Linked DNA regions of Zymomonas mobilis subsp. pomaceae ATCC 29192. The protein of the gene in region 1 interacts with the protein of each later gene in a pairwise test. Links are inferred from orthologs where the notes say so. Each region holds a gene or a part of one and is shown on either strand. Other genes may lie near its edges. The genes, in order: ligA and leuS.

What was found.
Region 2: the proteins of ligA (region 1) and leuS interact in binary tests that used the Escherichia coli proteins (3 or more experiments, as listed by UniProt). The link is inferred for Zymomonas mobilis subsp. pomaceae ATCC 29192 from one-to-one orthologs.

The regions. Positions count from the first base shown.
Region 1 is NC_015709.1:946,316-954,288, forward strand. The notes cover bases 1,719-4,674. They hold ligA (NAD-dependent DNA ligase LigA), read right to left. Parts: upstream 4,318-4,674; coding sequence 2,119-4,317; downstream 1,719-2,118. Other genes in these bases: ZYMOP_RS04285 (sugar porter family MFS transporter), read right to left, coding at 1,719-1,742; tgt (tRNA guanosine(34) transglycosylase Tgt), read right to left, coding at 4,447-4,674. Outside these bases: zwf (glucose-6-phosphate dehydrogenase), read right to left, coding at 1-178; more of ZYMOP_RS04285, read right to left, coding at 330-1,718; more of tgt, read right to left, coding at 4,675-5,610; excinuclease ABC subunit UvrB, read right to left, coding at 5,841-7,973. UniProt on the Escherichia coli protein: DNA ligase that catalyzes the formation of phosphodiester linkages between 5'-phosphoryl and 3'-hydroxyl groups in double-stranded DNA using NAD as a coenzyme and as the energy source for the reaction.
Region 2 is NC_015709.1:1,902,807-1,910,918, forward strand. What follows is about bases 2,907-6,001. They hold leuS (leucine--tRNA ligase), read left to right. Parts: upstream 2,907-3,232; coding sequence 3,233-5,770; downstream 5,771-6,001. Other genes in these bases: ZYMOP_RS08475 (DUF3576 domain-containing protein), read left to right, coding at 2,907-3,215; lptE (LPS assembly lipoprotein LptE), read left to right, coding at 5,785-6,001. Outside these bases: ZYMOP_RS08460 (NAD(P)/FAD-dependent oxidoreductase), read right to left, coding at 1-222; ZYMOP_RS08465 (porin), read left to right, coding at 741-1,577; ZYMOP_RS08470 (deaminated glutathione amidase), read left to right, coding at 1,754-2,545; more of ZYMOP_RS08475, read left to right, coding at 2,775-2,906; more of lptE, read left to right, coding at 6,002-6,381; holA (DNA polymerase III subunit delta), read left to right, coding at 6,378-7,394; ZYMOP_RS08495 (FUSC family protein), read left to right, coding at 7,948-8,112.

The DNA.
Region 1 (7,973 bases):
TTTCAGCAAAATTACGGAAGCCATCAGTATCATAATCGCTACGGGAGGTGCAAACGATACGAAGATCTTCTGCCAGCAATCCGTCAGCATCAAGGCCATAGAGCGACGGCAACAGCATACGCTGTGAAAGATCGCCAGTCGCGCCGAATAATATCATCGTCGAAACGGTATTCGTCATTATTTTCGTCCTTAAAACAGAGGCCGAATCCTTTGCATCTATTTTTTAGCGCTTACGCTTCGTTCATACTACCGCCCAAAACAGAAAGTATAATCGGTTAAGACTTATCTAAAAAAAGATAAAAGAATTCAGCCAAAGCAACTTAACTATTTTAGGAGCGCCACATCTCCTCGATTTCTTCCAGGCTCCGTCCTTTCGTTTCAGGAACAAAGCGTGCGACGATTAAAGCGCCGAGTATACTTAATCCTGCAAACACAAGGTAAGAGAAACCATGGTTGAAAGTCCGATTTAAACCGGGATCACCATCCGCAATTTTAAACAGGAAGTTAACTAAAATATTGGCGATCCATTGCGCGGTAACCGCAATAGGCATAGCGGAACCTTTGATAGCATTCGGGAACATTTCTGACAGGACAACCCAGCAGACCGGCCCCCAAGACATTGCGAAACCAACAATGTAAAGAAGAATAGCAGCCAAAGGCAAAACGCCACCGATATGATATGTGAACATCATACCTAAGCTAAACATCATAACAGCCATGGCGATACCACCCCAAATAAGAAGCGGTTTACGACCAAAGCGGTCAACAATGCGTGACGCAATCATGGTGAATACGAAGTTCACAACGCCAATTGAAATCGTCTGAAGTAATGCGGTATCAGCACCAAAACCTAAGTTCAGGAACATTTGCGGTGCATAGTAAAGCACAGCATTAATACCGACAAGTTGCTGGAACATAGCGACTGAAACACCAGCGAAGATTACGGTTGCGCCAAAAGCAAACAAACCTGAATTGCTTTTTTGCAAAGCCTTATCAAAGCCAGCTTTAATTTTCTGAATCGTTAAACTAGGATCAACCTGAGGTTCCAAGCGAGCCAGAATCTTACTTGCTTCTGAATGGCGGCCCTTCATGACCAACCAATGCGGTGTATCAGGAGCCGTTAACAGTAACAGTAAGAAGACAACAGCAATTATACCTTCAGATGCAGGTGACCAACGCCAACCATTAGCATTGATCCAGTCAACAGAACCAAAATGGGCCAGAAGCCATGTGAAGATATAACCCGTTAAAGCGCCGGTTACGATGGCCATCTGTTGACCAGATACCATTTGACCACGCTTATCAGGAGGCGCAATTTCAGCAATATAGGTTGGAGTCAACGTCGAAACGATGCCGATACCAAAACCACCTAAAAAGCGGAAAAAGCAAAAAATTGGCAATGCTGAGCCAATATCACCAGTCAATCCCGTTGTAGCGGCACCAAATCCAGAAATGATGAAGCAGACTGCACTAATAAGCAGACCGCCACGACGTCCGAAACGGATACCCATCCAACCGGAAATTAATGAACCAACAACACAACCTGCCAAGACAGCAACAACCACCATCCCTGAAAGGGAGGCGGCAGCGGTAGCTGACAGATGGCGGGGACCAATAAAGTTAATATCAACCGGTATACCGATCGCAGCAATAACGGCTGAATCGTAACCAAATAGTAGACCGCCAATGGCGGCAATTAAGGCTAGTCGCGTGACTAGACCTTGACTACTTTCTGAACTCATGGCGATTCCTCTCCCGCCTTATATCTAAAAACATCTTACAACAGCTGAGTATCGGCTTTGATATGTCGCAGTCTTATTTTAGTTTCCCGCCACATAACATAGATAAAACCGAATCCTTAGCGATGGACTGATTACGAGTTACTCCTATTAAACTGATTTTGAAACCTCCTTATCATTATTGGAACAATATTTGCGTCGATCACGGACGATCATTTTTTTACTTTTGATCGATTGCGATAACTACAAGTAAAACTATTTTTTTATCTAGAAATACTCTAAATATATTGTAAAAAATTTTATATTTTTTTTAAGAAAAAATTTAAAATACCAAAAATGAAAAAAAATTAGATATAAATTTCAAAGAATAACTTTTCATTTATTCAGTTTTAACAGATATATGACCATTGTTTTTAACAATTTTTTGCCATTTCATTTCATCAATAACAGGAATTGAAAGCGCTTCTGCCTTAGAAAGTTTAGAACCTGCTGCTTTTCCGCAGACAACAAAACTTGTTTTGCGCGAGACAGAAGCGGCAACTTTGGCCCCCAAAGTCTCAGCCTGCCGTTTGGCCTCTTCGCGGGACAGGGTTTCCAAACTTCCAGTAAAGACAATGACTTCTCCTGCAAGCGGGGAGGATTGTTGCTGAAAATGGACAGATTTGACCTCGATTTCGAGCAGCAGATCATCAACGACAGATTGGTTGTGGCTTTCCGAGAAAAAAGCAATCAAACTCTGAATTATTTTATTCCCAATATTAGGAATATTAACAAATCCAGTCAGTTCTTTGGCAACTCTTTTTCGATATTTTTCTTCAGTTTCAATGAGAGATGGTAATAATATGTTACGCATACTCTTAAGCTGCCCTATCATTTTTGAAAAGGCATCCCATTCATGATACTGTCGAGCAAAATCTCTAGCTGTAACCACACCAATATGGCGAATGCCTAAGGCATATAAAAATCTATCAAGAGAAATAACACGACGATTTTCAATAGCCGCTAATAAATTGTTCACTGAAACTTCTGCCCAGCCCTCTCGATTTATTAACGTATCACGTCGTTTATGAAGACGAAAAATATCTGCGGGTGTTACTATCAATTTATCGGCAAAAAAACTCTCAATATGGGTTAACCCCAAGCCTTCAATATCAAACGCCGTCCGCGATACAAAATGACGTAAGCGTTCCACACGCTGAGCCGGACATATCAAACCACCGGTGCAACGCCATGCGGACTCCCCTTCTTCCCGTTTTGCCAGTGAATGACAAACAGGACAAGTTGAAGGAAAATGCCAATCCTCCCGATTAACCTCAGGTGTTAAATTTTCAACAATTTGGGGAATAACATCACCCGCACGCTGAATAAGCACGCGATCTCCCGGACGAACAGCTAGTCGCTTAATTTCATCTGCATTATGAAGCGTTGCAGAAGTAACCACGACCCCCCCTACGGTCACCGCTTCCAATTTAGCGACAGGGGTCAGAACACCCGTTCGTCCTACCTGTATATCAATATCTAAGAGCGTTGTTTGCGCTTTTTCCGCAGGGAATTTATGAGCTAAAGCAAAACGGGGGGCACGGGCAGAAAAGCCAAGACGGCTTTGCCAATCAAGTCGATCAATTTTATAAACCACCCCATCAATATCGAAATCCATATCGGCTCTATGGGCTTCTATCTTATGATAATGCTGTAACATTTCATCCAGTGAATGACAGCACAGCAAAAGATCACTGACAGGCAGACCATAACTTTTAATAGCCTGCATCATACCGTATTGCGTGTCGGCAGGAAAATCAGATATTTCTCCCCAACCATGGGCTAAAAAGCGAAGTGACCGCCTCGCGGTAATATTCGGATCTAACTGTCGTAAAGAACCGGCCGCAGCATTTCGAGGATTGGCAAATAGCTTTCCATTTTCTTCTGATTGCCGTTGATTGAGATCAGAAAAGGCAGCTTTTGTCATATAGACTTCGCCTCTGATCTCCACGACCTCCGGCCATGTGGAACCCGCTAGAGTTTCAGGAATATCATTAATAACCCGAACATTAGGCGTAACATCTTCTCCGATGATACCGTCGCCTCGCGTTACCGCTTGGGTAAGCCTTCCCTTTTCATAGCGGAGAGAACAGGAAAGGCCGTCAATTTTAGGTTCAACCGTTAAAGCTACCGGTTCTTGCGCACCTAAGCGAAGAAAACGCCGAATGCGGTCTAAAAAATCACCCACATCTTTATCTGAAAAACCATTATCAAGGCTCAGCATAGCGATAGAATGAGCAATTTTAGGAAGACGAGAGGTCGCGCGTGTCCCAATACGCTTACTAGGGGAATCTGGCCTCGTTAAATTAGGGAAATTCTGTTCAATAAGACGATTACGCAGCACTAAAGCATCATATTCCCCATCAGAAATAGCCGGGGAATCTTGGTCATGATAAAGCCTATCATAATGGCGAATTAATGTAGCTAGTCGCTCCAATTCGAAAGTAGCCTGATCCGATGTTAAGCGTTCAGGTGAAATAGTAGATAATGTCTGATTTTGAGACGATATAGCGGAAAAAAGATCGGGATCCTCACTCATAATCCTACGCTTTAACGAAGCTCATCAGAAATACAAAGGCTAGGTTAAAATCATCTCAATTTTTATAAAAGTCAGAGAAGGCGCGTCCGACTTTTATAAAAGAGTTTCATTCAACATAGTAAGAAATAGCTAATTGTTTTTAGCCCGATAACGCGCACGAAAAGCGGTAGCAAAATCAGATAAACGCCCTTCTTCAATAGCCATTCGTAATCCCTGCATAAGCTGTTGATAAAAAGCAATATTATGCTCTGTCATCAGCATAGCTCCCAAAATTTCACCCGCGCGGATAAGATGATGAATATAGGCCCGGCTCCATTTTTGACAAACAACACAATGACAGCTGCTGTCCAAGGGCTTCATATCTTCTGCAAAACGAGCATTTCTAATATTGATCGGGCCATCCCATGTAAAAGCTTGTCCATTACGGCCTGAACGTGTGGGCAGGACACAGTCAAACATATCAATGCCCCGTTCAACGGCACCCACAATGTCATCGGGTTTCCCGACGCCCATCAGATAATGCGGCTTGTCATCAGGTAGCATAGGAACAGAAAAATCAAGCACGCGGAACATCGCTTCTTGACCTTCACCGACGGCTAATCCCCCGACAGCATACCCATCAAAACCGATTTCGGCCAAAGCATCAGCGGATTTCTTGCGTAAATTTTCAAACACAGAGCCTTGTTGAATACCGAACAGAGCAGAATTGACGGATTGGTCTTTATTCTTATCAAAGGCTTCCCGCGATCTTTTGGCCCAACGCATGGAACGCTCCATAGAGGATGCAGCCAAGGTGGGCGTGGCCGGATAGGGCGTACATTCATCAAAGGCCATAACAATATCACTACCCAATAAACGCTGAATTTCGATTGAGCGTTCAGGGGTCAATATATGGCGGGAACCATCCAGATGGCTTTTAAAGGTAACCCCTTCTTCACTCTTTTTGGTAAGAGAGGATAAACTCATCACCTGATAACCGCCGCTATCCGTCAGAATAGGGCGATCCCATCCCATAAATTGATGCAATCCGCCTAATTTAGCCAATCGTTCTGCCCCGGGCCGCAGCATAAGATGATATGTATTTCCGAGAATAATATCAGCGCCGGTAGCGCTTACCGCCTCGGGTTTCATAGCCTTCACCGTAGCCGCTGTGCCGACTGGCATAAAAGCAGGCGTACGAATGACACCCCGCTTCATTGCGATGCTACCCGTGCGTGCTTTTCCATCGCGCGCCGTTATAGAAAAGGTAAAACGCGGATGGGATATTTCTTCTTTGGCTACCGCCTCTGTCACGTTCAATTCCTTTTCTAGCTGACGCCCTTACGCTTGAGCGCGCTGTTCTTCTGTCATTGTAGCTTTTACTGCAAGATATAAAGGCATACCGCGCAATGCTTTCTCAAGCTTCCTATGGAATAACAAGACAAAATAAAAGGCTATCGGTAAAAATGATTTTTCTGTGAAAAACCACGCCGACAGCCTTTAAAAATTAAGGGATAGTCTGATCTGATTTCAGACTGACAGGGTCAATGACCTCTGGAACGCAAGACTTTTTTACCTGCATATTGCTTGGCTTGTTTCGCCGCCTTAGTCTCTTTCGCTTTATCACTTCGCGTTTTACGTGTTCCAGGGCGACCCGCTTCAGATCGGCCTTGCTTCTCGGAAGCCTTTTCAGAAGGTAAGCCTAATTGTTGGCGTTTTAATTGTCTTAACACATCCCTTAATTCAGCGGCCTTCTCAAATTCAAGATCAGCAGCGGCTTCTAACATCTGCTTTTCAATCTCGGCGATACGGACTTCAATTTGTTGAGTATCCAACAGGGTATTTTCTTCAGCCACATTGGTCTCTTCTACTATCCCAAAATGACCTACAATATCGTCGACCTGACGCTGTACTGTCGTAGGGGTAATATTATGGCTAACATTCCATGCGATCTGTTTTTCACGGCGTCGCTCTGTTTCTGCAATAGCGCGTTCCATCGAACCTGTAATCTTGTCACCATAAAGGATAACACGACCTTCTGAATTACGAGCAGCTCTTCCAATAGTCTGGATTAAAGATGTTGCAGAGCGTAAAAAACCTTCTTTATCGGCATCCAATACCGCGACCAACCCACATTCGGGAATATCCAAACCTTCACGCAACAGATTAATACCGATTAAAACGTCATAAACGCCTAATCTCAGATCGCGGATAAGCTCGATACGCTCAATTGTTTCAACGTCAGAATGCATATAACGCACTTTTAAACCTGCTTCATGCATATACTCCGTCAAATCTTCAGCCATTCTTTTGGTTAATGTCGTTACTAAAGAGCGCCATCCTTTTTCTGCTGTTTTTTTAGCTTCATTGATCAAATCATCGACTTGCTCTTCAATGGGACGCACTTCAATCACAGGGTCAATAAGACCTGTGGGACGAATAACTTGTTCGACAAAGACACCACCCGTTTGTTCTAACTCCCATGGACCGGGTGTTGCTGAAACATAGATGGTCTGAGGACGCATGGCATTCCACTCTTCGAAACGGAGTGGACGGTTATCGATACAGGAAGGCAGACGAAAGCCATAATCAGCCAAAGTGGTCTTACGGCGAAAGTCTCCCCGCGCCATCCCATTGATCTGCGGGACAGTTTGGTGACTTTCATCCACAAATAACAAAGCATTATCAGGAAGATATTCAAATAAAGTCGGAGGGGGTTCACCCGGCGCACGTCCGGTAAGAAAGCGGGAATAATTTTCAATGCCAGAGCAAGCCCCTGTGGCCGCCATCATCTCAAGATCGAATTCGGTGCGCTGCTCTAATCTTTGGGCTTCTAATAACTTACCTTCCGCTTGAAATTCGTGCAAACGATTATCCAATTCTCGACGGATCGCATTATTGGCTGCCTTTAATGTCGGTTCAGGGGTCACATAATGAGAATTGGCATAAATTTTAATCTGATCCAGTTTGGCAATTTTGGCACCCGTTAATGGATCAAATTCGGAAATTTCTTCAATTTCATCTCCAAAAAAACTAATTCGCCATGCCATATCTTCATAATGTGACGGAAATATTTCCAGCGTATCACCGCTTACACGAAAAGACCCTCTCCCAAAGGCAAGATCATTACGCTTGTACTGCAAGGCCACCAACCGACGGATAATTTCACGCTGATCGACGATCTGCCCTTTAAATAAGCGAAAAGTCATAGATGAATACGTATCAACGGAACCAATACCATACAGGCAAGAAACCGAGGCCACGATAATCACGTCATCCCGTTCTAATAGCGAACGGGTCGCCGCATGGCGCATTCTATCTATGGCTTCATTAATCGCGCTATCTTTTTCAATGTAAGTATCTGTGCGCGGGACGTAAGCCTCGGGCTGATAATAGTCATAATAGCTAACAAAAAACTCAACGGCATTTTCGGGGAAAAATCGCTTAAATTCCCCATAGAGTTGGGCTGCCAGAATTTTATTAGGCGCTAATATTAAACTTGGACGCTGCAATTTTTCAATGACTTTCGCCATGGTGAAAGTCTTACCAGAACCCGTTACCCCTAATAAAACCTGATCCCGTTCATGGGCATTAATATCGCGACATAATTCCGAGATAGCTTCGGGTTGATCACCTGCCGCATCATAAGGCGAAACCAAATGAAATGGTTTAGAAGG
Region 2 (8,112 bases), 960 kb from region 1 along the record:
TCCCCCTGCCTTTAACCGTGGGCCTGATGCACTGGTTAAAGGTTGAATGGCAGGGCCACCATAGGTTTCTGACCAGAACGCAGCAGAACGACCTGTCGCATGGTAACCGGGGGTTGCCTCTGCTTCCAATAACAAGGTGGTGGCTTGATCCCCAATCATCGCCGCCAGTCCGGCCCCTGCAATCCCACTTCCGATAATGGCAATATCGAAAATTTTAGACATTTTTTTCTCCATCCCGACAGCGCCTTAACGCTCTTAAAAAAGCTATTGTCAGTTGATCCCTTGTCAGGCAACCAACTTTATGCGCTTTCCACTTATAGTTAGAGAGAGAAAATGGAATATATTAATTTATAACAATTAAAACATCATTTTTATAGTATTTGGTATTATTATTTTTGTTTTAATATTTGTTTCAAACAAATATTAATATTAATTGAAAAATCGCCCAATTCATTAAAAATTATTTTAATTTCATTGATAAGATATTGAAATACTAAACAAGCAAAAAAAACAATTACTCACATTTTTTTTAGAATTCTCTTTTTAAAAATCGTTAATAATTTATTAAAAAAAGATTGTTGTTATTATATTTTTTTAATGTTGCGTTCCACTTACAGTGCAACCATGCCACACCCCTGTTGTTTTGTTGGGAAAAAAAAGAAAACCCTCTTATAAATATAGAAAATATATCAATCTTTAGTTAGAAAGTTTTTATTCGGAAAGGGGATCAGCGTTAGAAAATGGTTTTGCGCAAGCTTGGCATCGGCTTGACAAAAGGAGGGGGCTCCTTTGCTTATCGATTAGGGGGATGTTTTTTATTTTTTTTGTCGGTTCAGCCTGTGATTGCCGCTTCGCAACCTATTGGGCCGCCGTCTCCTAAAATCGTATCAAGCCATCCGCCTTTTACCTATCATAGCAATCGTAGTCATCACTCTGAAACCAGAGGGAATACTACACGCCTGCAAGTCATCGGGCATAATGGTAACGATGCGCCCATAGGTTCTTTCACGCCCTCGATTGGCGATCCTCGATTGGCCGCCGCTTTTGCGCAATCCCCCGCTAATCCGATTTCTTCCGGTTTTCAGTTTACGCCTTCTTCTGTCCCCGGGCATAAGCGTGCCGTTACTGTTGCGGTAAGGGCGCATATTCTACCACCTACCGGAGAGCATAACGGTACGCCTCAAAGCTTGTCTATTGCCCCCGGCACGGCTTACAATATGGGGGCTTCTCTCAGCTGGAAACAATTTACGCTTTCAGGGGATGTCGGGCATGTCAATGAAGGGCCGATTTTAGGGGGGCGTGATGCTTTTGATGTCGGGGTAAATTATACCAACCATAATTGGTCTACCCGCTTTCAACTTAATTCTGCCCGTAACACCGGTGAAAGATCATCTGCCATCGGTGATAATACTAATTATTCCTTAGATGTGGTCGGTTCTTATATGTTGAACCATCGCCTTCAGCTTTCTGGTGGCTTGCGCTATTCGATGCAACGGAACAGCCATATTTCACCCTCGGCCCCTGATGTTCATCGTGATGGGCAGGCTGTCTATCTGGGAACGACTTTCAAATTCTAATAAATCCGATAAGGGTTTCTCTCAACTTTAAATATCGTCGCTATTAGAGATGACACGCCCTATCATTCAAACTTGTAGTTTTGATAGGATTAGGACTTTACCAAATTAATATTTATTTATGGTAATAAGGATACCAGATTATATTTTTATAAGTAGAGAGATGAAGGAGCCTTTTTTTGAAAGTAGCCCTAGGTCAGTTTGCGGTTCAGCCAGATTGGCATGACAATCTTGTAATATGTAGTGATCTCATCGAGCAGGCTGCGCTTGGTGGTGCTGATTTTTTGTTGTTGCCTGAAAGTATATTGGCACAGGATATGACCGATCCTGATATTATCCCCAAAACAGCACAACCTATTGATGGTCCTTTTATAACGCATCTTCTGGCGGTGACAAAACGCTATCCCAAACTGACTATGGCGGGGTGTCTTCCTATCCCTGATGGCCTAAACCGTTTTTACAATACGCTACTCGTTATCAAAAATGGTCAGATTATTGCAGAATATCGCAAACTTCACCTTTATGATGCTTTTTCCTTTCAAGAATCTCGATCTATCACTGCGGGCAACAGTTTACCCCCTTTGGTGGAAGTGGCCGGTTTTAAACTAGGTTTAATGATCTGCTATGATCTTCGTTTTCCAGAATTAGCGCGCCGCTTGGTTCTGGAAGGGGCTGATGGGCTGATTTTACCGGCTTCTTGGTTAAAAGGGCCGGGGAAAGAATCGCATTGGGATATTTTGGTAAAAGCGCGCGCGCTGGAAAATACCTGCTATATGATTGCAACAGGTGAATGCGGGGCACGGAATATCGGGAACAGCATGGTCGTCGATCCCTTAGGGGTGGCTATTGTAAGGGCTGGGGAAGAACCTGCTTTAATATTTGCTACCTTAGAGCATAGCCGCATAGAACACGCACGATCAGTTTTACCGGTGCTTCACAATCGCCGATTTTTGCCGCCCAAATTTATTTGATAATTTCGGAAATATCTGCATATCACTTTAAATATAGATACTTTCAGAAAAACTATACGATAAGTCTTGCGTCTGGTGCGACAAAATAGAAAAAGCTATAGAACAGATAGAGAGATATACCCATAAAATCTGTCTATAAGACCGCATACGTTCTTACTCTTGCTAGGAAGCCCAGACCATTTATAAGCAAAGCTGTCACACCGCCATTGTTTCCGGGGATTGCCACTTTATGTTTTATCGCCGCTTTATCTCTTTGCTTCTGGCTGCTGTCATTTTACCACTGACAGCTTGTGGCCATGGCCATCAAAAGAGTGTAGCGGGGCTTGCCCCTTCGAGATTAACGACTATCGGCATTAATGCCTATCTCTGGCGGGCGGCTCTGGAAACTTTTTCCTTTATGCCTCTTATCCAGACTGATGCTAATGGTGGTGTTATTATTACAGATTGGTATATCAATCCGGCTAGCCCTAATGAGCGTATGCGCGTGGCTGTTGCTATTTTCGGAGATGATTTGCGCGCTGATGGTTTAAGGATTTCTGCCTCCCGTCAGGTTTTACGTGAGGGCAGTTGGATAGACGAACCCGTCGATGCCAGTACTGTCCAGCGGCTTGAAGATGTGGTGTTAACACGGGCCCGTGATCTTCGACGGACAGCTATGTCTGGTGATTAAGAAAAGGTTTTCGATTAATGAATGAGTCTGGTTTTTCCCAGCGTTTTAATCCGCATGTTATTGACCGTCGCTGGCAGAAAAAATGGGAAGAAAGCGGCTGTTTTCACGCAAAAGATAATTCAGATCGACCGCATAGTTATGTGCTTGAAATGTTTCCTTATCCTTCGGGCCGTATCCATATGGGACACGTCCGTAATTATACGATGGGGGATGTCCTAGCCCGTTATCGTCGCATGAAAGGCCATGAAGTCTTGCATCCTATGGGGTGGGATGCCTTTGGAATGCCCGCTGAAAATGCTGCTATGGAACGCCATGTTCACCCGCGTGAGTGGACAATGTCGAATATCGCTACGATGCGTGAGCAGCTAAAGCGTATCGGGTTTGCCATTGATTGGAGCCGTGAATTAGCCACTTGTGAACCATCTTATTATGGCCAAGAGCAAGCCCTTTTTCTTGATCTTTACAAGGCAGGGTTAGTTTACCGGAAAGAATCAGCGGTCAACTGGGATCCCGTAGATCATACGGTTTTAGCCAATGAACAGGTTATTGATGGTCGCGGCTGGCGTTCGGGTGCCTTAGTAGAAAGACGAAAGCTTAATCAGTGGTTTTTAAAGATCACGGATTTTGCCGATGATTTATTAGAAGGTCTAAAAGACCTTGATCAATGGCCAGAAAAAGTCCGCGCTATGCAGGAAAACTGGATTGGTCGTAGCCAAGGGATGCAATTTCACTTTCATTTTGACAAAGCCCCTGAAGGTTTTGATCAAATCGAAGTTTTCACGACACGTCCTGATACGTTATTTGGGGCCAGCTTTGTTGCTATCGCCTGTGACCATCCTCTGGCGAAGGCGCTTGCTGAAAAAATGGCAGGCTTACCTGAATTTATTGCTGATTGTCAGCAGATGGGAACGGCGACTGAAGATGTTGAAACCGCTGAAAAGAAGGGTTTTGATACAGGTCTCTCGTTAACGCATCCTTTTGATAAAAACCGTAAATTACCCTTATTTATCGCTAATTTTGTTCTCATGGATTATGGAACCGGGGCTGTTTTTGGATGCCCTGCCCATGACCAACGGGATCTGGATTTTGCCCGTAAGTATAATTTGCCTGTCACCCGTGTAGTGGCGCCGTCTCCAGAAGAAGCGCATGAACCAATTGCTGACAAAGCAGACAGCCGCCCGGGCATCATGGTCAATTCCGGCTTCTTGGATGGTATGGCCTATGAAGACGCTAAAAAAGCCGTCATTCAGCGGGCTGAAAAGGAAGGATGGGGCAAAGGCACAACGGTTTTCCGGTTGCGAGATTGGGGGGTTTCCCGTCAACGCTACTGGGGCACGCCGATCCCTATTATTCATTGTGATAGCTGTGGGCCCGTTGCTGTCCCACGGGAACAGCTTCCGGTTACTTTACCCGATGATGTCAGTTTCGATAAACCTGGTAACCCCCTAGAACGGCATCCGACATGGAAAAACGTTAATTGTCCTTGTTGTGGAAAACCAGCCCGTCGGGAAACGGATACGCTGGACACCTTTGTTGATTCATCTTGGTATTTTATACGCTTTGCCAGCCAACCTTCCGATCAGCCTTTTGATAAAAAAATTGCCGAAAAATGGCTCCCTGTTGGTCAATATATTGGGGGGGTAGAACATGCGATCTTGCATCTTTTATATGCGCGCTTCTGGACAAGAGCGTTACAGTCTATCGGACGTCTTGATATAAAAGAGCCTTTTACAGGTTTATTTACGCAAGGCATGGTTACCCATGAAACCTACAAAGATGCGGAAGGGCATTGGTTAGCGCCGGAACAAATCCATAAAAACGAGGAAGGTATTCTTTTAACCACTGAAGGTGGCCCTGTTAATGTTGGCCGTGTGGAAAAGATGTCAAAATCAAAAAAGAATGTCGTCGATCCCGCACCGATTTTAGATCAGTATGGTGCCGATGCTGTTCGTTGGTTTATGTTGTCCGATAGCCCGCCGGAACGTGACTTAGCATGGACTGAATCGGGTATTGAAGGATGTTGGCGTTTTATGCAGAGACTTTGGCGCGTTAGTGCCTTTGCTTTGGATAAAACTTCCGGCGAAGATCGGGATTTGCTTCGTCGTTTGCACTGTGCGATCAAAGATATTGGGACCGCTATTGAGGATCTTTCCTTCAATAAAGCAGTCGCCAAAATCCATGATCTGGTTAATGCTATCGAAAAAGCCAAACCTTCTGCCAGCCGTCGGGAAGCCTCCCGTATCCTATTGCGTTTGGTCGCCCCTATGGTGCCCCATCTGGCCGAAGAAGCCTGGGATATTCTTCAGGAAGACGGCTTCGTTGCTGAAACATCATGGCCGGATTTCGATCCTGCTATGACGATAGAAGACGAAATCGTTATTGCCGTTCAGGTCAATGGTAAACTGCGGGATACGTTAACGGTAAGCCGCACAACATCCAAAGACGAACTCGAAAAATTAGCAACTTCTTCTGCTAAGGTTATAAAGATGCTGGACGGCAAATCGCCTAAAAAGGTGATTGTTGTGCCGAACCGGCTCGTTAATCTGGTAGTATAAAGGCCATTGATATGCTGCATCTTAGCAAGCCGTCCAAAATAGCGCTTCTTCTGTTTTTATGTATGCCGCTTCCCGCTTGTGGTTTGCATCCCCTTTATAAAGGGGGTAAATCCGGGCCGGTTGCTAAGATGCTTGGCACTATTCACGTGGCCTCTATTCCAGGTAAATCAGGGTATTTATTGCATGGTGCCTTGCAAGATAGGCTGTTATCTGAAAATGGCATGACGCCTCAGTATCAGCTGGAAGTCGAGGTTGATGATCGTATTGATGGTTTAGGTATCCGTACCGATAATACCGTTAACCGCGAACGGCGGACATTGCGGGCACGTTATAGGCTAATCAATTTACGCAATAATCAGGTTGTCGTTGATTCTACGGCGGTATCAGATGCCGGTATTGATGTGGTCAGTTCTGAATATGCTACGATTGCGGCAGAAGATACGGCACTTCAACAGATAACTGAAAATGTTGCCAATCAAATTATTACGCATCTTGCACTTTATGCCGAGCGTCGCAATCAGGCGGATCAAAAAGTAGAAAATACGACGGTCAGCCCCGATAAGGCTCAGAATGAAGTAGAAAAACCTCAGACCCCTTCACAAAATCAGTGAAAAGCAATCGCTCTCAGGTCAATAAAGCCATAGAAGCCGTAGGAAAGGGCGAAAAAGTTATCCTGCTGCTCTATGGGCCTGATGTTGCCCAATCACGGGCAATCGCTGATCAGATTGACAAAATAGCCCCCAGCATCGAACGAATAGAACTGACGGGGGCGATGCTCAGGAATGATCCTGCCACGCTAGCCGATGAAGCGGCCTCGATTTCGTTATTCAGCGCTTCGTGCTATGTCCGTGCCGAAGTGGCGGGTGATGAAGCGACAGCGGCTTTGAAATTACTGCTTCCCATACAGAATATAAATAATTCCGTTATTATAATAACCGGAAATTTGAAGCGCGATTCAAAACTACTCAAAACGGCTTTACCTGCGCCCAATATTTTGGCGTATGCGAGTTATCCACCTGAAGGTGAAAATGCCATACGTTTGGTCATGGATTTGGGAAGACAAAAGGGTTTAGCGATTCCTCCTGATATTGCGCAACGCTTAGTACGATATGCTGAAAATAATTGTGCATTGTTCGATCTGGAAATAGAAAAATATGCCTTATACCTAGACGCTTCCCCCGATAACATCGTAACATTGGATCACAATTCAGTGGACCTTCTAAGCGCCGATAATCATGAGGGAAATCTTTCCCAATGTGTAGAAGGTTTTTTTTCCAGAAGTCTTTTTCATACTAAACAAAGCCTCTTGGAACTTTCGGATTCGGGAATAGAGGCTATTGCTATACTCCGTATTTTAATACGCCGCGCCTTACTCTTGTCAGAACTTTCCGCTCAAATAACACAGGGTTCCACCATCGAAAAAGTGATTGAAGGGGCTGGAAAGAAGGTTTTTTGGAAAGAAAAGAGGGCAATTGCTCAACATCTTCGTCAATGGAGAGGACAAGAGCTTGGGCGATTAATAGACTATTTGTTGAAGATTGAACGAAACATAAAACAAGGAAAGACAATAGGTTTTGATTATGTTGCACAAGAGCTTTATTTAATAATCAGCCTTTACCAATAAATTTTTTTATAGAAACCGTTTTCCTTCTTAACTCATTAGCCATTTTCAGTCGAAAATTTTTCGATAAAAATAATTTTAACAAAAAATGCTAGTAGGAAAAAAGCGCTAACCTTAAAATTTTTTAACAATTTAAGGATATATATTTTCAGGATCAAATTTATCGCGTTTAATTTTTTCTTAAATTATCAATCGAAAATTTTGTAGGAAAAAATATAACCTATCAAACGTTTTAGCGATTCTCTTGTATTTGTAGGGTTTTTTTGTTTCTTTTTTATAAAATAAAACCTTACTTTATCTATCTTTTTATAAGTAATTGGCGTTTTAATCCTATTAAAATTTAAGTGACTGTATAAAATTGCTGGATTAAAGGGGGCTGACAGGACTAGGGAAGCTTTCATCACCTATTCTTTGAAATGGGATAGGAAGCTTTCTTGATGGGTGGTTGTCTGCCTACTATGAATGATAGTACCGCTTTAAAAAATTATGCCGTTTTTTTTGGGTCGGGATATAGCTTTTTGGCTATAGCTGCCTTTAATCAATATAGGTCACTGTGATGCTGTTTAATTTACGGCAGGCGGCCTTTGCGCTTAATTGTTATATAGCCGCGATGCTGGGTCTCTATGTCTCCATGCGCATTGGGCTTGAACGGCCTTTTTGGGCTATGACAACTGTTTATGTTGTCAGCCATCCGTTAACGGGCGCCATTCGCTCCAAGTCT